4 regions of the Anoxybacillus sp. EFIL genome follow, and region 2 is predicted to be linked to each of the others. Evidence: predicted binding sites of a transcription regulator. Region 2 holds the regulator's gene; each other region holds the start of a gene.

Region 1 (6,246 bases), on a different contig from region 2:
TTCCTTCTATCGTTTTCGGTTTGTTTGGTTACGTATTGTTTGTTGAATATGTCGGCATCGGCTTAACGATCATTGGAGCTGCCATTACACTCGCGTTGCTAAACTTACCTGTGCTAGCTCGCGTCACAGAAGAAGCGATTCAAGCAGTGCCACAAGACATTCGTGAAGCATCTCTCGCGCTGGGAGCGACAAAATCACAGACGATATTAAAAGTTGTACTCCCGGCTGCATTAAATGGTATTTTAACTGGAATTAGCCTCGTTGCGTGTCGCGCCTTCGGTGAATCAGCCATCATTATTTTGGCAGGCGGAACATCGACATCAGGATTTATGTGGGATTTCAACTTGTTATCACAAGGCGGTACACTTCCTGTCCACTTATGGTATGTTCAATCAGAAGCGCTCGTACCAGATGCAAAAGAAATTGCTGAAAAGTCTGCGGCCATTCTTGTTCTTATCGTTTTAATGATCAGCTTTACTGTTCGTTTCCCACTTTGGATTCAAACGCTAATTACAAAAATAAAAGCAACCCCTCGCAAAAGCTAAGCGAGGGGGTTTGTTTTAATGCGCCGCATGTCCAGATGTTAACACCCAAATCGATCCTGCGACAATGACGATCGCAACGAACACCGCATATGCCATATTAATAACGTTCGTTTTTCCGTCTTCTCCTTCTGTGACGTGCATAAACATAAATAGTTGAAGTCCCGCTTGAATGACCGCGAGTGAACCGATGATCCACATGACGATCGTATATGATACGTTCATTTTCAATGCGACGAACACCGCGACAAACGTTAAAATAAGCGAAAAGAAAAACCCAACAACGTGGCTAACGGGATATTTGCTTTTATGTTCCATTTACCCCACCATCCCTTTTAAATAAACGAACGTAAAGATGAAAATCCAAACGACATCAAGGAAATGCCAATATAAACTAATGATAAACATTTTTCTTGCAGTCATTGGCGTCAACCCGCGTTGAAGGAGTTGTATAATGAGCATAATCGCCCAAATGATTCCGAACGTCACGTGGGCTCCGTGCGTGCCAAGCAGCACGAAAAAGCTCGATAAAAACGCGCTCGTCTGCATCGTCGCTCCTTCATGCACATAATGAATAAATTCGCGAATTTCCATGAATAAAAAGCCTGCCCCTAATAAAAGGGTGATAATAAACCAAATGAGCAGTTTTTTCATATCGCGTTGTCGCATGAAAAAGACAGCTAACCCACACGTGAAGCTACTCGTCAACAGCAACAACGTTTCAATAAGCACATCGTTCAGCTTAAAAATGTCGCTTGGTGTTGGGCCACCGGCATAGCGGTGACCTAATACACCGTAGACGGCAAACAACGTCGCAAATAGCACAATTTCTGCCCCGAGAAAAATCCAAAAACCTAAAATATTTAATCGGTTTTGTTCCGTTTGATATTCGAGTGGAAGCGAATGATTGACGTTAGCCGACATGATTTTCCGTCCCCCCTTCTACGTTTCTCCACGTACGTTCTGTTCGTTTAATCTCATCGACGCTGACATAATAGCCATCATTGTAATCAAACGAACGAATGACAAGCCCGATGACAATCCCAATCGCCGCAACAGCTGCTGCGATGTGCGCTTCAAAGACGAGGAAGAAACCTGTAATCCCAAACACGACCGCCATATAAAACGGCAAACCGGAGTTGCTCGGCATATGAATTTTTTTGATGTCGCTTTCTTTCAACGTCAGCGTTTCACCACGTTTTTTCATATGCCAAAACGCATCTAATTGCTTCACTTCTGGAACGACCGCAAAGTTATAAAATTGCACTGGCGATGCAGTCATCCATTCAAGCGTGCGCGCATCCCATGGATCGTGGGAAACATTGCGCTTCGCATAACGGAAGCTCCAATAAATGTTATAACAAAATACCGCAAAGCCGATCGCTAAAATAATGGAACCGATCGCAGATACGAGAAACAGCGGCGCAAATCCTGATTCTGCTGAATACGTATACGCGCGACGAACAGCCCCTTTTAAGCCAAGGAAAAACATCGGCATAAACGTGACGTTAAATCCGATCACGAACAACCAGAAGTGATATTTGCCAAGCTTTTCGTTTAACATAAAACCGAACATTTTTGGCCACCAATAATACAATCCTGCAAACACCGCAAACACAACGCCTGGAATTAATACGTAATGGAAGTGCGCGACTAAAAATAGCGTATTGTGATATTGATAGTCCGCAGCCGCCATCGCTAACATAACCCCTGTCACTCCGCCGATGACGAAGTTTGGCACGAAAGCGAGCGCCCATAACATGGCAGTTGTAAATTGAATGCGTCCTTTTCGCATCGTAAACAGCCAGTTAAAAATTTTCACCCCTGTCGGAACAGCGATAAGCATCGTTGTAATCGAGAAAAACGAGTTTACCGCAGGACCTGCATCCATCGTGTAAAAATGGTGCACCCATACGATCATACTTAAAAACGCAATACCAACGATCGAAACGACCATCGATGTGTATCCAAACAACGTTTTTCGTGAAAACGTCGCAATCACTTCTGAGAAAATACCGAACGCCGGCAAAATAACGATATACACTTCTGGGTGGCCCCAAAGCCAGAACAAGTTTGCCCAAAGCATATCGCTTCCGCCTGAAGAAAGCGTAAAGAAATGCGTTCCGTACAAACGGTCAAACGTCATTAACGCCAAAGCAACTGTAAAAATCGGAAACGCCGCCACGATAATGATTGACGTAATCAACGTCGTCCATGTAAACATAGGCATTTTCATCAACGTCATGCCTGGTGCACGCATTTTTAAAATCGTAACGATAAAGTTAATCCCGGTCATTAACGTCCCAAGACCTGCAATTTGCAGCGCAATGGCATAGTAGTTATTTCCAATTCCTGGACTAAACTCTTTTCCAGCAAGCGGGAAATACGACGTCCATCCTGCATCCGGCGAACCACCGACAACGAACGAAATGTTAAATAACATCGCCCCGCTAAAAAATAGCCAAAAGCTAAGTGCGTTCAACTGCGGAAACGCCACATCGCGCGCCCCAATTTGTAAAGGAACGACGACGTTCATTAAACCGATCAAAAACGGCATCGCCATAAACAAAATCATAATGACGCCATGTGTTGTAAAAATTTCATTGTAATGTTGCGCATCTAAAAAGTTCATTTCTGGGCGGGCCGTTTGCGCCTTCATTAACAATCCGTCAATTCCACCTCGGAAAAACATGAGTACACCTGATAAAATGTACATAATCCCAATTTTTTTATGGTCAACTGTCGTAAGCCATTCGCGCCATAACCAACCCCATTTTTTAAAGTACGTTAACCCAACGACAATCGCAACGACAGTCAATACAATCGCAATTTGTGAACCGACAAGAAGCGGGTCTCCTCCAACAAATATTTCATTCCACTTAATGCCCATGATGTTCACCTCCGCTATCACTCTCTAAAGCTTTTTGTTCCTCATCGTTACAAGTTGATGAGTTTTTATAGTTATCTTCACGAATAAAAATTTTCCCTTGATATCCATGTCCGCGATATAATTCTGGATTTGTGTACGTTTTCGAGTGCGGATCAGCATGGTTTACCCATTGTAAATGCGTATCGACAAACGTCAATCGTCCTAAATGTGTCGGCAACAACAATTGTTCATATTTTTCTTTTGTTAATTTCGGTGCCGTTTGTTTCACTTCTTGCACCCATTTTTCAAACTCTTTTGGCGTTTGCGCTAACACTTCAAACTGCATATGCGCATACCCGCGTCCGTTAAAGTTTGTATTCCGCCCTTCATACGAACCCGGACGATCTGCAACGACGTACAATTCCGTCTCCATTTTGTTCATCGTATATTTTTGTCCAGCTAGCGCCGGTACCCAAAACGACTGCATCGTGGACGCAGAAGTCATTTTAAATAACACAAGGCGATTGGCTGGGATATTGACGTAGTTTACCGTTTCAATATTTTGTTCAGGATAGCTGAAAATCCATTTCCAGTCTGCCGACGTCACATGAATGACGAGCGGTTTTTCGTTTTCGTACCCTTTCGGCGGTTTTTCTAAATCATATAACGTTCTCACTGTCGGAATCGTTAGCGCAATGACGATCAAAATCGGAATAACCGTCCATACAATTTCAAGCACTGTACTTCCGTGCTCTTCAGGTGGCTCCTCCCCTTGCCGTTCAGGGCGATCACGATATTTCCATACGATGTAAGCAAACAATGCAAATACAACGACAACAACGAGAAGCATCCACCAAATCGACCAGTTAATTAGTTCTGTAATGCTTCGTGCAGCTGGTCCTTGCGGCTGAAACACAACCATCTCACAGCCACCAAGAAGCGGAAGCAATCCCGCTATAACTAAGGCAAACAAACGCTTCATCTGTCTTCACCTCAACAAAATTGTGATTCATTGAACAAAGAAACAAATACAAAACGAACGAATTTAATTAGCTTTGTAGTATTAACACTATTGAAATGATTTTAACATGTATTGTAAAAATAATTGTGACGAAAAAAGGAAGGAAGAAAATGCATCGAGGAAAAATAAGCAGCAAATGGATTGACAAAAAGAAAAACACTTTTCTCAATCTCAAAAAATGAGCGAGAAAAGCGTTATCTTTTATATAATACATGGAAATAAAAAAAGAAATAGGTTTTTCACTCGAAAACTTGTCACATTTTCGTTAAAATTTTTTCGAAATTTGTTCAAAAATAAAATCGCTCTATTTCAACAACTTCCGTACCCACTTGAGCGCATTTGGAAAGTTTGGATAGCGCAACGGGATATCGAATTTCGTTGTTTGTTTTAACACGCTTTTGTAGTGAGTGAACGCATCAAAGCTTGCTTTTCCGTGATATGCACCGATGCCACTTTGTCCAACACCACCAAACGGTAAATGAGGATTGGCAACATGCATAACCGTATCGTTTATACATCCACCACCGAAATGAACTTGCTGTAATATTTGTTGTTGTACGTCGCGATCTTCGGTAAACAAATAAAGCGCAAGCGGCTTTTCATAGTCGTTAATCATTTGAATGGCTTCATCAATCGTCTCAAACGTGAGAATGGGCAAGATAGGGCCGAAAATTTCTTCTTGCATCACGTCATCATCCCATGTTATATCATCAAGCAATGTCGGTTCAATCCAACGTTGCTCAATGTCGTATGCTCCACCGTGTACAACTGTACCGTTTGCTAAGAAGCGAACGAGCCGTTCTGTATGCCGCACCGTCACTATACGACTGTACGTATTTTTATCACTGTACAATTGCTCAATATACCGCTTCATTCGCTCAATAAGCAACGATTTAACAGACGCATGCACGAGCACATAATCAGGCGCAATGCACGTTTGCCCAGCATTTAAAAACTTCCCCCATACGATCCGCTTGGCAGCTAAGTCGAGATGGGCAGAAGCATCGACGATCGCTGGACTTTTCCCACCAAGTTCTAATGTGACAGGCGTCAAATGTTTTGCAGCAGCAGCCATCACCATTTTCCCTACCGGCACACTTCCCGTGAAAAAAATATGATCAAAAGGCAAGTGAAGTAGTTTTTGACTAACGTCTACACCTCCCTCTACCACAGCAACATATTCCTCTGAAAACGCCTCAGAAACAATCGTTTTCAGCAAAGACGACGTCTCTGGTGTATATTCAGATGGCTTGACAATCGCACAATTTCCTGCGGCGATCGCTCCGATTAACGGACTGATCGCGAGCTGAAATGGATAATTCCATGGCGCAATAATTAAACTGACACCGTATGGATCTGGATATATGTAACTTTTTGAACCAAAGTGTGTCAATGGCGTCGGTACACGTTGCGGCTTCATCCAATCGCTTAGACGTTTCATTACAAACCGAATCTCTTCATAAACGATGCCAATTTCCGTCGTATACGCTTCAAACGGGGATTTATGCAGCTCTTTCGCCAATGTATCGATAATCGTTTGTTCATGTGCTTGAATCGTTTCTTTCAAACGCGCAAGCTGCGCAAGCCGAAAAGACAACGAAAGCGTCGCCCCTGTGCGAAAATACCGCTTCTGTTTTTGCACAATCTCATTCATTACTTTCCCTCTCTTTAAATACATATTCCATATCAGATAAATACCTATAAAACTCCCTCGGATGAATGCGCTTAATCGATCCAATCTGGGCTGGAAATCGCCGATAATTTGTCGTAAGTATGTAATCACATTCCTCTTGAATAGCTGTTATCCAAACATG
Region 2 (6,246 bases):
CAAGCAAATATGGATGTTAGCGAAATTGATGCGATTGCGGTAACAGAAGGTCCGGGATTAGTTGGAGCGCTATTGATTGGCGTGAACGCTGCGAAAGCATTAGCTTTTGCGCATCGCATTCCTCTTGTTGGCGTGCATCATATTGCAGGACATATTTATGCGAATCAACTTGTACAAGACATGAAATTTCCGCTATTAGCTCTTGTTGTGTCAGGAGGGCATACGGAGCTCATTTATATGAAAGAGCATGGAGTGTTTGAAGTCATTGGTGAGACGCGAGACGATGCGGCTGGGGAAGCGTATGACAAAGTTGCACGCGCGTTACAGCTACCTTATCCGGGAGGGCCTCACATTGATCGTTTGGCGAAACAAGGAAAACCGACTATTGATTTGCCTCGTGCATGGTTGGAAGAAGGTTCGTATGACTTTAGTTTTAGTGGATTAAAATCAGCCGTCATTAATACGTTGCACAATGCAAAACAGCGTGGAGAAACGATTTTGCCCGAAGATATGGCAGCAAGTTTTCAGACAAGTGTTGTCGAAGTATTAGTAGGAAAAACAATACAAGCGGCTGCGCATTACGACGTGAAGCAAATATTGCTAGCTGGTGGGGTCGCAGCAAATGAAGGATTGCGCACACAATTGCAAAAACAAGTTGAGCAACTACCAGAGGTGGAACTTGTCATTCCGCCATTGTCCCTTTGTACAGATAACGCGGCGATGATTGCGGCAGCTGGAACAGTATTATTTCAACAAGGAAAGCGCGCTACTATGGCGTTAAATGCGAACCCAAGTTTACTGTTATAACAGGAGGGTGTCCCGAAAGTGAAGGGGCACTCCTTTTTTATAACTATATACGTGCGAAACAACTTGACGTTATGTGAAGAAAAACTTAGTCACATTTTGTGGATTATGTTATCCACATACGTGTGGATAATGTGGAAAACGTGTACTATATGTTATTTTATCATAACGAGTTAACCACAAAGAAATAGACAAATTTTTTAATTGTATTGTGGATAATGTGGAAAAGTGCGTGAATAACTTATATTTAGATGTTTTTTCTGTGGATATGTTTGTGTAAAAAGATGAGCTAGTCCACAAATGGAGCTAGCTCATCATTATTGTTGTAAAAGTTCCCATTGTTCGAATAATTCATCGAATTTTTGTTTCAGTTGTTCAATTTTCGCTTGTGTATCTCGGGCTTTTTCATAGTCGTTGTAGCAGGAAGGATCATATAATTGTTGTTCATACGTTGCAATTTGTTGCTCGAGTTGTTCCATTTCTATTTCTAGCTGCTCTATTTTTCGTTTTCGTTGTCTCTCTAATTTTTTTCGTTCTTTTTCTTCTTCATATGAGCGTTTTAGTGACGATGATTCGTCCGTTGTCGTCTCTTGAGCGATTTGTCCAAGTTCGAGTAGCTCTGCTTTTTTCGCCACGTAATAATCGTAGTCCCCTAAATATTCAATGAGACCGTCTGTGGATAACTCGTATATTTTTGTTGCGATTTTGTTAATAAAATAACGGTCGTGAGAAACGAAGATAATTGTTCCTGGGTATTCAATAAGCGCTTGTTCTAGCACTTCTTTGCTGTCTAAATCTAAATGGTTTGTCGGTTCGTCTAACACTAATACGTTGGCTTTTTTCATCATTAGTTTGGCGAGAGCGAGCCGGGCTTTTTCACCGCCACTTAATGTTTGCACTGGCTTCAATACATCGTCACCAGAAAATAAAAAGTTTCCGAGAATCGTACGAATTTCTTTTTCCGTCTTTAATCGATCTTCATCCCATAGTTCATCGATGACACGTTTGTTCGATGTTAATTGAGCTTGTTCTTGATCGTAATACCCAATTTGTACATTTGTTCCGTAGCGTAGTTCCCCATGTTTTACAGGGAGTTGCTTAATGATCGTTTTTAAAAGAGTCGATTTTCCAATTCCATTTGGCCCAATAAGTGCGATGCTATCACCGCGAGTGACACGAAATGAGAGGTTTGTTGCGATGATTTGATCATAACCAATGGCTAAATTGGTAGCTGTTAATACGTCATTTCCGCTTGGGCGTTCAATTTCGAAGCGAAACGATGCCGATTTTTCATCACCGAGCGGCTTTTCAATGATATTCATTTTTTCTAGTTGTTTTCTTCTGCTTTGAGCTCGCTTTGTTGTCGATGCACGGGCAATATTTCGTTGAATAAAATCTTTTAATTTTGAAATTTCTTCTTGTTGTTTTTCGTACAGTTTCAATTGTTGTTCAAATTGTTCCGCCCGTTGTTGTAAATAACTTGTATAGTTTCCAACGTATTTTTTTATTTTTGTGCGTGATAATTCATACACTTGTGTCACGATTTGGTCAAGAAAATAGCGATCGTGTGAGACGATAAGAATGGCCCCATCATAATTTTTTAAATATTGTTCAAGCCATTGCAATGTTTCCATATCTAAATGATTTGTTGGTTCGTCTAAAATCAACAAATCTGGTTTAGCTAGAAGCAGTTTGCCGAGCGCTAGCCGCGTTCGCTGTCCACCGCTTAACGTGGATACTTTTGTTGTGTAGTCATACTGAGAAAAGCGGAGGCCATGAAGCACAGAACGAATATCGGCTTCATATTGATAGCCACCTTTTTCTTTAAATTCCATTTGTAAACGGTCGTAATGCTCAAGTAAGCGCTCATAGTCGGCACCGTGCAAGCTCATTTGTTGTTCTAGGTCACGCAATTGTTTTTCCATTTGTTGAAGCGGGGCAAACACATCGAGCATTTCTTCCCAAATGGAGCGATGGGCGTGCAAACCAGTATATTGATCTAAGTAGCCAATTGTTACGTGTTTCGGTTTAATCACTTCCCCTGTGTCATATGACAATTGGCCGGCAATGATTTTTAATAATGTCGATTTTCCTGCACCATTTCTTCCAACTAACGCGATACGGTCTTTTTCTTGTATTTCAAGCTTAATGTCTGATAAAACTTGTTCCGCCCCATATGATTTGGATAGTTGATTTACTTGTAAAATGATCATCATTTTTCACCTCAATCTTCTTTTGATAGTGTAACGTACTTTCTTGATGTTCGGCAACACTAGTGTACGAATAACAAATTTGACAAAAATAATAATAAAGGGTACAAAGGAAAGACAGAATGAAAAAAATAGTGTATAGTTTAAAAGTGGGGAGAACTTTTCAGACGTATAGGAGAGAAAAATGAAAGCGCTAACTATTTGTGAAAGGAAATGTGGGGGATTGACTCGTGAATAATGAACAACCAAAAATTCCGCAGGCGACCGCAAAGCGACTACCGTTGTATTATCGTTTTTTGAAAAACTTGCATGCATCAGGAAAGCAGCGTGTATCTTCAGCGGAGTTAAGTGAAGCCGTAAAAGTCGATTCAGCAACGATTCGCCGTGATTTTTCATACTTTGGTGCGCTTGGAAAAAAAGGATACGGTTATAATGTAAATTATTTGCTGTCGTTTTTCAGAAAAACGTTGGATCAAGATGAAACGACAGAAGTAGCGTTGTTCGGTGTCGGTAATTTAGGTACGGCATTTTTAAATTACAATTTTAGCAAAAACAATAATACGAAAATTGTGATGGCATTCGATGTAGATCCAGATAAAGTAGGAACGGAAGTCGGAGGAGTGCCTGTTTATCATTTAGATGAATTGGAAGAAAAACTAGGTGGGATTACGGTAGCCATTTTAACCGTTCCAGCCCAAGTTGCCCAACCGATTACCGATCGGCTTGTCCAAAAAGGCATTAAAGGGATTTTAAACTTCACGCCTGCTCGTCTGCATGTACCTGAACACATTCGTGTTCATCATATTGATTTAGCGGTCGAATTGCAGTCACTTGTTTACTTTTTAAAACATTACGGAAATGAGTAAACCTCCCATTTACGAGCGGGAGGTTTTTTTCAATAAAGAACGAATAGCGGTGCCAAAATCTAATGTAGCAATAAGAATAAATAGCATCGTTGTGACGTCCCAAATGCCATCGTCAGCACTATCAACAGCAAAATAAGTGAATAAAATGCCCATCAAAAAGTAAAACAACGGCTCAGACTTCATGAAAACAGCCTCCAAATCACGAATTGCATTTGTTCTGCTTCTTTCATTATCTTTTCAATTTCTTCAGCAAATAACGTTTGAATAGCAACGACAAATGTATTCATCAGTACATGTGCTGCAATAGGAACGAGAATACGCTTTGTTTTCACATATAAGAAAGCAAATACAAATCCCATCGTTGCATAAAGAAGCAAATGTTCAAACTCTAAATGAACGACAGCAAATAAAAGGGAACTGACAGTTGCTGATAAGAAAAAGTTATATTTTTGATACAGCGTTCCAAAAATAATTTTTCGAAAAATGATTTCTTCTAAAATCGGTCCGACGATCGAAGTGACGAGCATAAGCGCTGGTGTTAGCTTCACCATCTCAACAATGCGTCTCGTATTTTCGGACCCCATCTCGACGCCAAATACGTGCATCTCAATATTTGCTGCGATGCCTTGAGAGAAAAGGGCAAGAAAGAACCCGCCAATTCCCCAAAAAATTGACGTTCCGATAGATGCTTGATGGCGATCGTACGAATATTTCATATCTTCTCTCATGAAATAAAGAACGAAAAGAAAAGCGATCGAGAAGCTAATGACAGCCCAATAACCTGAGGCAATGGATAGGGCGACTTCTTTATTTGATGCGTCAACAAATCCGCTATGTGCAAGCAAAGGAACGCCAATTAAACTAGATAACTGCATGGCGATGTATGTAATAATGACATACCAATATTGCTTTTTCACGTGTTCAACCCCTTTTGACAAAATGAGTACTTTTTCATTTTACCATATTTTTTGTATGAATTTCGAAAGGAAAGACATAATGAAAAAGGGAAAGATTTAGTGAAAAATTTTTAACTTCCTACTTGCAAAATTGAAAAAAGTTCATTAATATAATAAGTGTGTTAGCACTCAATGATGATGAGTGCTAATAACGGAACGAAAATCTAATTAAGGAGGTCGTTTGCCGTGTTGAAGCCACTAGGTGATCGTATTGTCATTGAATTAATTCAAACTGAAGAAAAAACAGCGAGCGGAATTGTTTTACCAGACACAGCGAAAGAAAAACCACAAGAAGGAAAAGTTGTTGCAGTTGGTTCAGGTCGCGTTCTTGACAATGGTGAGCGCGTAGCTCCAGAAGTAAGCGTTGGTGACCGCATCATCTTCTCAAAATATGCGGGTACAGAAGTAAAATATGATGGAAAAGAATACTTAATCTTACGTGAAAGCGACATTTTAGCTGTGATTGGTTAATCGTTCGCCTGATAACATATAAAGCATACAAAAATACTTAACAAAAATTATCATCAAGGGGGTAAGATGTATGGCAAAAGAAATTAAATTCAGCGAAGAAGCTCGTCGTGCGATGTTACGCGGTGTAGATAAATTAGCTGATGCAGTAAAAGTAACATTAGGTCCAAAAGGTCGTAACGTTGTATTAGAGAAAAAATTTGGTTCTCCATTAATTACAAATGACGGTGTAACAATCGCAAAAGAAATCGAATTAGAAGATCCGTTTGAAAATATGGGTGCGAAGCTTGTTGCGGAAGTAGCAAGCAAAACAAACGATGTTGCCGGTGACGGTACAACAACAGCGACTGTATTAGCGCAAGCGATGATTCGTGAAGGATTGAAAAACGTAACAGCTGGTGCGAACCCAATGGGTATTCGCAAAGGTATTGAAAAAGCTGTTGCTGTTGCAGTAGAAGAATTAAAAGCAATCTCTAAACCAATTGAAGGCAAAGACTCAATCGCTCAAGTTGCAGCGATTTCTGCGGCTGACGAAGAAGTTGGTCAATTAATCGCAGAAGCAATGGAACGCGTTGGAAAAGACGGCGTAATTACATTAGAAGAGTCTAAAGGCTTCACAACAGAATTAGATGTTGTGGAAGGTATGCAATTTGACCGTGGTTATGTATCTCCATACATGATTACGGATTCTGACAAAATGGAAGCTGTATTAGAAAATCCATACATCTTAATTACAGATAAAAAAGTTTCAAGCATTCAAGAACTTCTTCCTGTATTAGAACAAGTTGTTCAACAAGGTAAACCATTATTAATCATTGCTGAAGATGTAGAAGGCGAAGCGCTTGCAACATTAGTTGTAAACAAACTTCGCGGTACATTCACAGCAGTTGCAGTAAAAGCGCCTGGCTTCGGTGACCGTCGTAAAGCGATGCTTCAAGATAT
Region 3 (6,246 bases), on a different contig from region 2:
TTTTTTGCTTTCTTCGATCGCCTCTTGTAACGAATGAACTTGCACACCGAAAAAGCGCAAGGAGTGTTGCAAATCGTTTAAAAGCTGTTGCTCCGTTTTTACTTGTACAACAACGGTTCCATGTGGATGCTCGTCTGTCGGGGGAACAATTTTATTTATTGTCGCCGTCGTTGGATGAGGCGAAACAGGTAAGACGTGTTCACCTATTAACGCGTTTGCAAATGAAGATTTTCCTGCACTAAACGCCCCGAATAGAGCAATTGTAAACGTCCGTTGTTGAAGTTGTTGAATTTTTTCGCCCATTTCTTTCGCTAGTTGTTTCATCCCTTCAATCGGGGCAATCATTTGGCTAATGACGCGTAGCTTTTCGATCGTTTGCTCAACCGTCTCACTTGCCATTTGCACCTTTTGAATTGGACGTTCTTCTTGCATCGCTTCATTTTCCTGTGGAACTTCTTCTTTCTTTTGATTGCTTATTCGCATCGTAAACGTCTCGTGAATAAATGGATAAATCGCATCATCGCTTAACGGCGTTGCATGTTCAACGACTTTTTGCAATTGGTGACGCGTATGTTTCCGCTGATGGACAAGTTGTTTCAATTGCTCCCAACGCGCCCGTTCCTTTATCAGCTCATCTAGCTGTTGCTCATATATATTTAACCGTTGTTGCGCCTTCCCTTTTTCAATTATTTGCTCTGCGAGTTGAAGAGCCGCATCGCGATACAACCGTTTTATTTCATTCGCTATATCGTTTGTATACGTTAATACATAATCGCCTGTAACAAGCGGCTGATTTGGCTTTCGTTCAACAATCCATTGTTCTGAAAACGGAACGGTTAATTGTTGAATACGATGTAATAACTCTTGGTCATGAACGTCATGTTGTTGATAAAAACGTTTCAGTAAGTCACGAACATGCCATTCTAGCTGACTTTCGATTTTTTTGCGCAAATCTTCATAAAAAGCACGCAGTCGTTTCCGACGTTCTTCTTCTGTTTTTTGTTTTGTAAATAAAAAACCAACTTTAAAATCAGGTTGACATGCTTCTAAATAGGCACGAGCATGCTCTCGCGTTTCATAAGGCATCACATAAGCGTTATGTAACGTCGTTTCTAACTGCTGTTCAACATGCTGCTTTGCACTCAACCACGTTTTCTTTATATGATCAATCGCTCGCTCCGTTTCTTCCATTTTTTCAAGAAGCATTGTTTCATCCTCAAACGAAAGCGATTGACGAATATGTTGCTCTTCTTCCTCTTGCTGAGCGATGAGCATCTGCATATGATCATCAATCATTTGCTCGACAGCAATACGTATACTTTGCTGAAGCCGCTCCTCCTTCTCACGAAAAAGCAACTGCAACAACTGTTTTAATTCATCGAACTCATTATGTACATGCTCTTTTTGTTTGAGGGAAGTATAAAACATGCGTTCAAATGTAACTCCCCACTGCTGAAATGCCTCTTCAACAGAACGAGTAAACTGTGAAAACGAAAGCTCTTGTTCACGATGTTTATCAATTTGATTTATAACTAAGTATAACGTTTTCCCGTACTGTGACAACCGTTTTGTAAACTCGAAGTTCAATTCTGCTTGAACATGGTTATAATCCATTACATAAAATATAACATCGGCTAAATGAAGAGCGGACTCTGTTGCCAAGCGATGAGCATCATCTGTCGAATCAATTCCCGGCGTATCCATCAGTACAATGCCACTTGGAATAGCGTCTGTTTCATCGCTAATTTCGATCATGTCAATTGTATCGCCGTCTCGACAAAACGTTTTTACCTCTTCGTAATCGTAAGGAGCTGCGTATTCAATCGCTTGACCAGACTTATAATATACGCGCGCATACGGTTTCCCCGCTTTTACTTTCACAAGATTTGCACTTGTTGGAATAGGACTAGACGGCAACAGTGAATCACCGATCAATTCATTAATTAAGCTAGACTTTCCGGCAGAAAAATGACCACAAAAAGCGATTGTAAATTCCTGATGATACACTTTTTTAATTAATTGTTTCGTTTTATTTGCCTGCGCAATGTCACCCAACTTCATAAATTCGTCATGAAGTGCAATCAGGCGATATATCCATTGTTGCAATGATTTTGTTTCTATCATCTCCATAATTACCCATACCCCTTTTAAAAAATCTACCTTCATTTTACTGTAGTTCACAAAAAAAATACATAAAAAATCCCCTGCTTATTAGGGGGATTTTAATAAACGTAACGCCTGTTCCTCCGCACGAATACGAACAGATAAAAGGTACGCGTTACATATTGTGAATATGACAGCTGTCCAATACGCTTGAAACATAAGTGGAATAATGATGAATTCTAGCACAACCACAAGGTAATTCGGGTGACGAAACCATCGATATGGACCTTTCTGTACTCGTTCTGCTTTTGGCAATACAATAATTTTTGTATTCCAATACCTTCCAAGTGAAGTGATAACCCAAAGACGGAATAACTGTAATACGACAAATATGTTAAACAAAACAGACCACAATGGTGACGGACGTTTACGAATTCCCTCCAGCAAGAGCGAAACAAAAAATAAACTATGCATACACACGATATACTTATAGTGATTTTGTCCGAATTCTTTTGCTCCCCTCTCTTTCATCCATCTTTCATTTCTTTTTGCCCAATATAACTCAATAAATCGTTGAACAATTAAAAAGAAAAGCATTCTCCATTTCATGCTTCTTCTCCCCATTTTAACAACAAAAGTTCACAACTAAATCCAGGTCCCATCGCCATCATTAAACCGTATCCCCGTGGAGTGAGCGACTGTTGCAAAAAGCGTTGTAAAACAGCGAGCACAGTAACAGATGACATGTTTCCGTACTGTTGTAAAACCGCGATCGCATGAGCAAGCTTGTCTCCATCGATATGTAAACCATCTCGATACGCATCAAGCACTTTTTTACCGCCTGGGTGCAAAACAAAATGTTCAATTTCGGAAAGTTTTATTCCGCTTCTTCCTAAAAATAATTTTACGATCTCGCCAATTGATTGACGAATCATCGTCGGAATATGTCGAGAGAACACAACATAAAAACCTTGATCTTTTATATCCCACCCCATAACATCTTCCGTGTTACGCATAAATACTGATTGCATATCAATTACCTGTGGAGCGACACTTTGCTGCTGCACATCATCCCCCACCACACACGCGCAACCTACTCCATCAGCAAATAATGATGTGCCAATAAGATTACTTTTTGATACATCATCCATTTGAAACGTTAGACTGCAAAGTTCCACAGCAAGAACAAGCACTTTCGCTTTCGGATATGCTCGACAGTAATCTACCGCTCGCGCAATGCCAGCTGCTCCACCCGCACATCCGAGCCCCCATATGGGGATGCGTTTCGTGTGTACAGAAAAAGGAAGTTCATTTATGATTCTTGCCTCAATGCTCGGTGTAGCAATTCCCGTCGTTGAAATGAAAAAGATTGCTTCAACGTCTTCAAAAACAATATTTGCACGATGTAAACAGCGCACAATCGCCTCCCTTCCATATCGAACAGCATGCTCAATATACAGCTCATTTTTCTCAGCAAACGAATGAGTCTGCATATACCAATCTAATGGTTGTACAAGCGATCTTGATTGAATATGATCACGTTGAAAAATGGATAATAACCGATCAATATGTTCAGAACGGTGTTGAAACATGCGTTTTATTGCAACCATCACCTCGTTTTGTGAAACGCGGTAAGGAAGTTCAGCTAATTCAACTGCAATGATACTTGGCATCTATGCCCCTCCTTTCGATAAAGATAATATTTTCCTAATAAAGAAATTTTATTCATAACAAACAAAAGAGCTTTCCTCTCAGCAACGGGAGGAAAGCTTTCGACGTTTTGAAAAGAGGGATGTTGTTGTGCACTTTCATTATAACGCAATTTGTTGTTTCGTCACTATGTTTTTTATATATTCGTATCTATGTTTATCGAAAAATGATGTCATCAAAGTGAAAAATTTGTTATGATGAAGAAAAAAGGGGGTCTTTTTATGGCATTAGGCGAGAAAATTACAACGATTTTAAATGGAACGATCGAATCGATTCGATCTGTTATCCCACTATCAATGACAATCGATAAGCCTTCATTGTTTGTCCAACCTTTCACACAAACGTCTATTAGCGTATTGATTGGGATGACCGGAGACTTACGCGGGCGTCTAATCATTGAAGGACATGAAACGATGTTTGGAACCATCGGAGAAACGATGTTTGGTATGCCGTTAGAAGGCGAAATGCTTGAATCATTTACGGGTGAGCTCGGCAATATGATTGCAGGAAACTTGGCCACAGTTGTATCACAAAAAGGAATTACAATTGATATTACTCCTCCAACTGTTCTTGTTGGTCAAACAAAAATTTACGGTTTTGACAAAGCTTTTCGCGTACCGATCCACTTCGAAAGCAACGGGGAATTACAACTTATTTTAACAATTGATAATGAATAAATGAGAAGCTTGCGCTTGTAAGCTTCTTTTTTTATGCCATAGCCATCTTTTTCTAAATATTTCACACTTTTTTCACAACCTCGCAAAATGTGTGTGACAAAAGTCACAGCTACCCCTTATTTTTACGGTTATGATGATGGTAAAGTAACGAATGAACAATTTGTGAAACATCTGAAAAAAGCATTTCATTTCACAAATTGTTTTGTATGATGTAAGTGTATACATTTCTATTTAAGGTTTATTTAGGAAAGGGGGATGAAGATGAAAACTCAATTAAACACAAACACGCCAAAAACAAAAGTAGAGAAAGAACCTGCATTAAAAGGAACTCTTGCTTCTGTTTTGTTTTTGGGATTTTTCCTCATTTTCACGTGGGTAAGCGTATATTTCTTGTTTTTAAATCGCTTATAGAGAGAAAGGAGACGAGACGTTATGCACATGCATAAGTATGAAAAAATTTGGCTGTTTTTCGGCATCGGTTCGTTATTCGTATTTTTAGCTGTCTTAGGAGTCGGTGCATTTGCGCAAGGAACGCAACCACCAAGCTGTTTAACAACGATCGATCCGGAAAAAGTCGATCAAACACCGCCATTTGATAAACCAGGCCTTGTTAAAACAGGAGATAATGAATATCAACTGAACATCGTTGCTTCTGCATTTGCGTATACACCAAACCAAGTCGAAATCCCAAAAGGAGCAAAAGTAACGATTAATGTCGCAACGAAAGATGTCATCCACGGATTTCAAATAGTTGGAACAAATGTAAACATGATGGTTGAGCCTGGTTATGTCAGTAGCTATACACAAACATTTGATAAAGTTGGCGAGTATGTCATTTTATGTAACGAATATTGCGGTGCCGGTCACCACTTAATGACTTCCAAAGTGAAGGTGGTTGAACAATGATGAACGGAACATGGAAAGTCGATGCACGTGATGGCAAATTAGCCATGGCTCATATTTATGTCGCTTTCGTTGCCCTTGCGTTAGGAGGGCTTGCTGGTCTATTGCAAGTGCTTGTGCGCTCCGGAAAATTTGAATTGCCGGCAGGTATTAGCTATTATACGATTTTAACAACGCATGGCGTATTGCTCGGACTCGTTTTAACTACATTCTTTATTATTGGTTTTCAATTCGCTGCTGTAAGTCGTACTGCCGGGACACTTTCTGACCGCGTGCGGTTTTGGGGTTGGGTCGGTTTTTGGCTCATGACAATCGGTACAGCGATTACTGCCTTTTACATTTTAATCGGTGAAGCTTCTGTTTTATATACATTTTATGCTCCACTACAAGCACATGCAGGCTTTTATATCGGTTTAACCCTTGTTGTTGTCGGTAGCTGGATTAGTGGGTTTGCGATGTTCGCTCATTATGCAAAATGGAAAAAAGCTCATCCTGGTCAAGTGAGCCCATTGCTTACATTTATGTCTGTTGTCAACATGATATTATGGCTCATTTGTTCGCTCGGTGTAGCGGCGACTGTATTATTCCAATTTATTCCTTGGTCATTAGGTTATGTCGATCGGATTAACGTACTCGTAAGCCGAACATTGTTCTGGTATTTCGGTCATCCACTCGTATATTTCTGGCTATTACCGGCATATATGATTTGGTATGCGATTATTCCAAAAATTATTGGTGGAAAAATGTTTTCTGACTCTCTTGCTCGTATGTCATTCATCTTATTTTTAATTCTCTCGATTCCTGTCGGTTTCCACCATCAACTTGTGGAACCAGGAATTGATCCAGTTTGGAA
Region 4 (6,246 bases), on a different contig from region 2:
AACAACGTTTCTGCTAAATTACGCACCGCGGCTTTTTCACGATCATCTTCTAATTTTTCAACGATCGCCCGCTCGATTGCTCGTCGTGGTGGAATGTATACTGCTAAATCACAAGCATCGATTAATGCCCGAATCGAAGCTGCTTCTTCTGATACATATCCTTGCTTTACTTGAACAATTAAATCCGCTGACAATGTGACAAAACGATCCAATAACGTATCATTCGTCAGCTTCGTTTGCTGTTTCAAAATACTTTTTAACGCCTCCCCTTGAACGTACGGTACGTCAATGACAACAAAACGGTTTTTTAACGCTTCGTTTAACGGAACTGTTCCAACATATCCTTCGTTAATGGCTGCAATGACACCAAATGTCGGCTTTGCCTTTACGACTTCAGCAGTAAACGGATTTGTAATCGTTTTTCGATAATCGAGCACCCCGTTTAAAATGGGCAACGTTTCTGGCTTAGCCATATTAATCTCATCGATGTATAATAAATGCCCTTTTGTCATCGCTTGAATGACTGGCCCCGGTACAAATTCAATCGTTGCTTGCCCATTTGTTTGTTGAATCGTTTTAAATCCAAGCATTGCCTCAGCATCTAAATCGATCGAACAGTTTATGCTATGCATGGGCTGTCCAAAAAAGGTTGATAATGTTTCTGCTAATTTTGTTTTTCCTGAACCTGTCGGACCTTTTAATAACACATTTTTTCCTAACGCTAAAGCGATAATCGCGTCATATAAAATGGATTCATGGGCTGGTGTGTATGCAGTAGCCCCGATTCGTTCGATTTCGTCATGTTTAAACATTTCTCTTCTCTCTTCTATCATCGTTTGAATCGTTTCAGGAAGTGAAAATGATTGTGTATACATCATGATGTCAACCCTTTCTATGTTTTCATACGTACGTATTGTACAAAAAATGCACTCATTTGTACAAACAAACAAATTGTTTAACATAATAACATTATGTTAATAAAAAATAAAAAAGGAGCCACTCGGCATTATCGACTTTTGACGAGTAGCTCAACTGCTTCTTGAATAAGCTTTTCACTTTCTAATGATCCTGTTTCGATATCTTTGCGAATGCAACGCTCCAAATTAGCACTTACAACAACCGCAATGGCACGATCGACAGCGCTACGAATAGCAGATAATTGGGCAACTACTTCTTTACAATCTTTTTGCTCATCCATCATTTTGAGCACACCACGAACTTGTCCTTCAATTCGTTTTAATCTGTTTTTCACTTGGTTATCGTATGTCATATTTATCAATCTCCTTTTTCTATATACCCTTATCAGTATATTAAATGAAATATGATCTTATTGTCAACTAAAATTATCTTTAATTGCTTTACGAATAAGCGCTTCACAACGATCTAATTCTGTTTTTAATTGCCGCTTATATAACTGGGCTTTTTTATATCCTTCCTCAGTAAAACGGTAATAAACAACTTCTTGATACTTCATCCCCTCTTTTTTCTTTTTTACTTGTTCTAAAATCCCATCCTCAATTAAATCGTGTAGTGCTTTGTATACTTCTGAATGATTCGGACGGTATCCAAACGGCTGAAATTCTTCACGAAGCACGTCTAGTAATTTCAGTCCATACAATCGTTCTTGTTCGGTTAAAGTAATTAAATACAGCTTTAAAAATGCGCGTTGCTTTAATAAAAATCCGCTCGGTTTTCTTTTTTCGCTCATCTTTTCCTCCTCCTCTCATATGACACATTCTTTACTCAAAAGAAAAATCCTTCTATACTTCCATTATAATTGAACATTTTTATTTTTATTCAGTTTTTATTTAGAACATAGTTTTATCATATCAATTTTTTACAAAAAAAAGAAGAAGAGTAGCTCCTCTTCTTTATTTGAATACAATTGTTTTATTTTCATGAACGATGACACGATCTTCTAAATGCCACTTTAATGCGCGAACGAGGACTGTTTTTTCGATCATGCGCCCAATTCGTTTTAAGTCTTCTACATGATGTTTATGATCGACTCGTTCCACATCTTGTTCAATAATTGGCCCTTCATCTAAATCATCTGTTACATAATGAGAAGTGGCGCCGATGAGTTTCACTCCACGTCGATAAGCTTGCTCGTATGGTCGCGCACCAATAAACGCCGGTAAAAACGAATGGTGAATATTAATAATTTGCATTGGAAACGTTGCGACAAAACGAGATGATAAAATTTGCATATAACGAGCAAGCACAATGACATCAATATCATGTTCCTTTAACAATTGTATTTGTTTTTCTTCTGCTTCTTGTTTTGTTTCTTTTGTCACTGGTATGTAGTAGTACGGGATACCGAATGACTCTACCGTTTCTCTCATTTGTTCATGGTTGCTGATGACGAGGACGAAATCTGCAAGCAATTCACCCGCTTGCCATTCCCACAATAACTCTAATAAGCAATGTTCTTCTTTTGAAACGAATATCGCTACCTTTTTTATATGCGTATGTAGACTCAATCGCCATTTCATTGAAAAACGTTGTGCAATCGTTGCGAACTTTCTCTCCATCTCCTCTTTTCGTTCCGATATATTCGGAGCATCAAACTCAATTCGTAAAAAAAATGTACCGCCTTCAGGGTCTGTCGAATATTGACTAGACTCAACAATATTGGCTCCTTGTTCATACAAAAAAGTTGTAACCGCTGCAACAATTCCCGGTTGATCCGGACATGAAATAAGCAAGCGTGCCCGATGTTTATATTTGTCCATAAACTTTTGCGCATGTTTTTGTTGAAAATACATCATAACCCCCCTATAAAACGATGAAATAAATAATAGCCATTATTATAACAAATAAACAAATAGTCGAGAACATATCTCGACTACTATTTTCTTACTTATTCATTATTTTTCGTATTCCAAAAGCTCCTTTCCATATAGGAGCAGGCTGTTTGACGGAAGATGAAAGGTACGTGTATAACGCGCCCATAAATAATGAACCACCGACAATATTACCGAGCGTTACAGGTATGATGTTATGAACCATTCCTGCCACATGAATCGTATCAGGATGTTGAACAGCTAATGCAAGGGAGAAAATAACAAAATTTGCGATCGAGTGTTCATATCCAGAAGCAAAAAAGACGAAAACGATTAAAATCATGGCGAACATTTTTGCGATATCTTCTTTCATTTGCATCGGAATAAAAATAGCTAAACAAACGAGCCAGTTACACAAAATCCCTTTCACAAACAGTTGTAACGTTGTTGCATGCATTTTTTTCAATGCAATCGCAAATAGTAAATGATCCATCGGAAGATCATGAAAAATCCCTGACTGTGCGATTAAAAAAGCAAAGAAAATAGCACCGAGCAAATTCCCGCTATAACATGCGACCCAGTTACGAAGGGTGTCTCCAATCGTCGTTTCTTTTTGCAGGGTACTAACGGTAAAGTACATCGTATTTCCTGTAAACAATTCTGCCCCACCATACATGATCAGTACAAGAGCAATCCCGAAGAAAATGCCGCTTACTAAATAAGTGGCTGGTGAATGTGTTTCGTAAAAGTATTGACCAACCCGAACACAAAGAACAAGAGCAAAACCGATATATACACCTGCTAAAGCAGCACGAATCATGTATTGAAGCAGTGATTTTTGCAAAATAGATCGCTTCTTTAATGCGAGCTCTTTACATGTTTGTAAAGCATCCATCATTTCCTCACTTCTCTTTCTATTTTTGTGATGTTTTTCACACTTTATCCTACTCCTCTTCCTTACGTTTTTCAACGAATTTATGTAAATGTTAAAAGAACTGTCAACACTTTATTTTTGTAAACGATTGCGAACAAAAAGACTATTGCAATTTTTGCACATATTGTTCTCACCCTTTGCAAATCTATACAGAAATATATTAATATAAAAAAGGTGTAAAATACGTTGTTAGAGGAGGAAGCTATGAACTACATAAAGGAACAAAACGGTGAGTTGTGGTTAACAGAAGATGAACGTGAAAATTTAAAAATTAGTTATCGCATTAAAGAAATCATTTACTCAGAACGTTCACCATTTCAACATGTGATGGTTTTAGACTCATACGACTTCGGAAGAATGCTCGTACTTGACGGAGTTGTACAAACAACTTCCATTGATGGTCATATTTATAACGAGATGATTGCACATGTTCCTCTTTCTCTTCATCCGTCGCCGAAAAAAGTTTTAATTATTGGCGGGGGCGATTGTGGCGCAGCTCGTGAAGTGGCGAAATATGAAGAGGTAGAAGAAATACATCTTGTCGAAATTGATGAACTTGTTGTTCAAGCATGTAAAGAGCATTTACCTGAAGTATCTGGAAATCTTTCGGATCCGCGTGTGCAATATATATATAAAGATGGGGTTCAATTTGTGAACGATCGCGTGAATACGTATGATGTCATTATTATTGACTCGTCCGACCCGATCGGCCCTGCACAAGTATTATTTGAATACGATTTTTACAAAAGTGTGCATGAAGCACTCAAAGAAGATGGGATGATGGTTTGTCAAAGCCAATCCCCTATTTTTCATATGGACGTATTGAAACAAACATATACAAATATTCGTCATTTATTCCCGCATGTACACGTATATACAGCTACTGTTCCAACATATCCTGGCGGGCTATGGAGCTTTACGCTCGGTGGTAAACAACCTATTTCATTTGAGCGACTCAACACATTCTCAAAACAAACGAAATACGCAAATGCGGATGTATTAAACCAATGCTTCCGTCTCCCACAATTTATGAAAGAACATCTTCAATCGTAGTCGGAATCATTCCGGCTACGATTGTTGACAAACATACTTTTTTATATTACGATACAAAACGTAATGATTACTATTATCTTTTTTGAGGAGGACGAAACATGCGTGTGAAAATCGTTTTACAATGTACAGAAACTGGGGATCGTAACTACATAACAACGAAAAATAAACGCAACAGTCCAGAGCGGCTAGAATTAAAAAAATATTGTCCTCGTCTAAAGCGCCATACGTTACATCGTGAAACAAAATAATCCGTGGCATATGCCACGGATTATTTTTAATGCAAATGAATGCGCCGCGCAAAATCAACGAATCGAAATTTATCAAGACGATGACGGGACTCTGTATATTGAAACAAACTCGCATCATCTAAATAAACGTAATTCCGCACGACAACAACGTGGGTATATTGTTTAACATGCAAATACATTCGATCTTCATCCGTACACTCTTCGACGAAAAATTCCTTTTTGGCAAAACTAATTTTTAATTGCAATTCTTTTTCTAAATATTCATAAATGGAGCGCTCACATATATCTTTCGATAAAAACGGAACAAACTTTTTATTGAAAAAATCTTTATCTAAAATAATGCGCTCGCCTTCAATTTCTCGCACGCGTACTACTTTCCAAATGTCCTCTCTTGATGTCACATGGAGATGTTTTTTTAACATTTCATCAGGTTTCATCACTTCAAGTTGCTCAACAATCGTTCGCGAAGGTTTTCCTAACTTTTGTGCTAATTCTTTAAAACTAATTAGTCCCGAAATCGGGAAATCAAATTTACGAACGTCTAATACAATGGAACCTTTTCCTTTAATTTTTTGAATATACCCATGTTCCGAAAGTAAATTGAGCGCTTTGCGAATCGTTTCACGAGATGTCTCATATTGTTCAACGAGCTGATTTTCAGAAGGAATTTTCATTCCAGGTTTAAATATTCCCTTTTCAATTTTCGATAACAAGTCATTATAAATGGACAAATATTTATTTTCACTCATTGTTTATCACCGAAAAATATTTTACCATTATTTTTTCAAGTAATAAACAATCGATTCATACGGACGCAACATCATTTTTATAAAATCGCTTGGCGAGTCGTCATAGTTCGATAATAATATTTCGCTTTTATATTCTGTGATGTCTATATGTTCTGGCCATTCAAATAGTGTTTCTTGTCCATAAAAATTATTAATCACAACAAGTTTTTCATCGTTTCCGTTACGTATATATGCAAAAATCGAAGGATGATCTTCTAAAATGAGTTCGTAATCCCCTGTCGTAATGATGTCGTATCGTTTACGCAACTGAATTAGTTTTCGATAATGATAAAAAATAGATGTTGGATCTTGTAACGCTCGTTGAACATTAATTTCTTCATAATTGCGCGCGACAGAAATCCAAGGGGTGCCAGTTGTAAATCCCGCGTGTCGCTCATCGCTCCATTGCATTGGTGTTCGAGAGTTGTCACGAG

The links. Region 2 encodes Rex, which represses fermentation and respiration genes when NADH is low (regulators of the CRP and FNR family bind a similar motif). Its sites were predicted from a motif close to TTGTGAAATATTTCACAA; they were not measured.
Region 1: the regulator Rex is predicted to act here: its motif matches at 4,414-4,431, upstream of qoxA (cytochrome aa3 quinol oxidase subunit II).
Region 3: the regulator Rex is predicted to act here: its motif matches at 4,651-4,668, upstream of ES017_RS12080 (cytochrome c oxidase subunit 2A).
Region 4: the regulator Rex is predicted to act here: its motif matches at 3,710-3,727, upstream of ES017_RS09940 (formate/nitrite transporter family protein).

The regions. Positions count from the first base shown of each region.
Region 1 covers NZ_SDLH01000007.1:99,743-105,988, forward strand. The annotation lists gene pstA (phosphate ABC transporter permease PstA) at 1-545, shown strand, start outside; gene qoxD (cytochrome aa3 quinol oxidase subunit IV) at 561-860, opposite strand; gene qoxC (cytochrome aa3 quinol oxidase subunit III) at 861-1,466, opposite strand; gene qoxB (cytochrome aa3 quinol oxidase subunit I) at 1,456-3,432, opposite strand; gene qoxA (cytochrome aa3 quinol oxidase subunit II) at 3,422-4,393, opposite strand; gene ES017_RS11450 (aldehyde dehydrogenase) at 4,737-6,086, opposite strand; gene ES017_RS11455 (PIN domain-containing protein) at 6,079-6,246, opposite strand, start outside.
Region 2 covers NZ_SDLH01000014.1:19,434-25,679, reverse strand. The annotation lists gene tsaD (tRNA (adenosine(37)-N6)-threonylcarbamoyltransferase complex transferase subunit TsaD) at 1-807, shown strand, start outside; gene ES017_RS14655 (ABC-F family ATP-binding cassette domain-containing protein) at 1,122-3,017, opposite strand; gene ES017_RS14650 (redox-sensing transcriptional repressor Rex) at 3,245-3,880, shown strand; gene ES017_RS14645 (YdiK family protein) at 3,890-4,063, opposite strand; gene ES017_RS14640 (CPBP family intramembrane glutamic endopeptidase) at 4,060-4,797, opposite strand; gene groES (co-chaperone GroES) at 5,023-5,307, shown strand; gene groL (chaperonin GroEL) at 5,378-6,246, shown strand, end outside.
Region 3 covers NZ_SDLH01000008.1:87,516-93,761, reverse strand. The annotation lists gene ES017_RS12100 (dynamin family protein) at 1-2,130, opposite strand, end outside; gene ES017_RS12095 (isoprenylcysteine carboxyl methyltransferase family protein) at 2,212-2,712, opposite strand; gene ES017_RS12090 (type III polyketide synthase) at 2,709-3,776, opposite strand; gene ES017_RS12085 (chemotaxis protein CheX) at 4,035-4,490, shown strand; gene ES017_RS12080 (cytochrome c oxidase subunit 2A) at 4,752-4,901, shown strand; gene ES017_RS12075 (cytochrome c oxidase subunit II) at 4,923-5,396, shown strand; gene ES017_RS12070 (b(o/a)3-type cytochrome-c oxidase subunit 1) at 5,393-6,246, shown strand, end outside.
Region 4 covers NZ_SDLH01000005.1:190,186-196,431, reverse strand. The annotation lists gene ES017_RS09960 (AAA family ATPase) at 1-812, opposite strand, end outside; gene ES017_RS09955 (metal-sensitive transcriptional regulator) at 1,007-1,270, opposite strand; gene ES017_RS09950 (replication termination protein) at 1,334-1,708, opposite strand; gene purU (formyltetrahydrofolate deformylase) at 1,872-2,771, opposite strand; gene ES017_RS09940 (formate/nitrite transporter family protein) at 2,863-3,684, opposite strand; gene speE (polyamine aminopropyltransferase) at 3,928-4,776, shown strand; gene rpmG (50S ribosomal protein L33) at 4,875-5,024, shown strand; gene treR (trehalose operon repressor) at 5,051-5,773, opposite strand; gene treC (alpha,alpha-phosphotrehalase) at 5,801-6,246, opposite strand, start outside.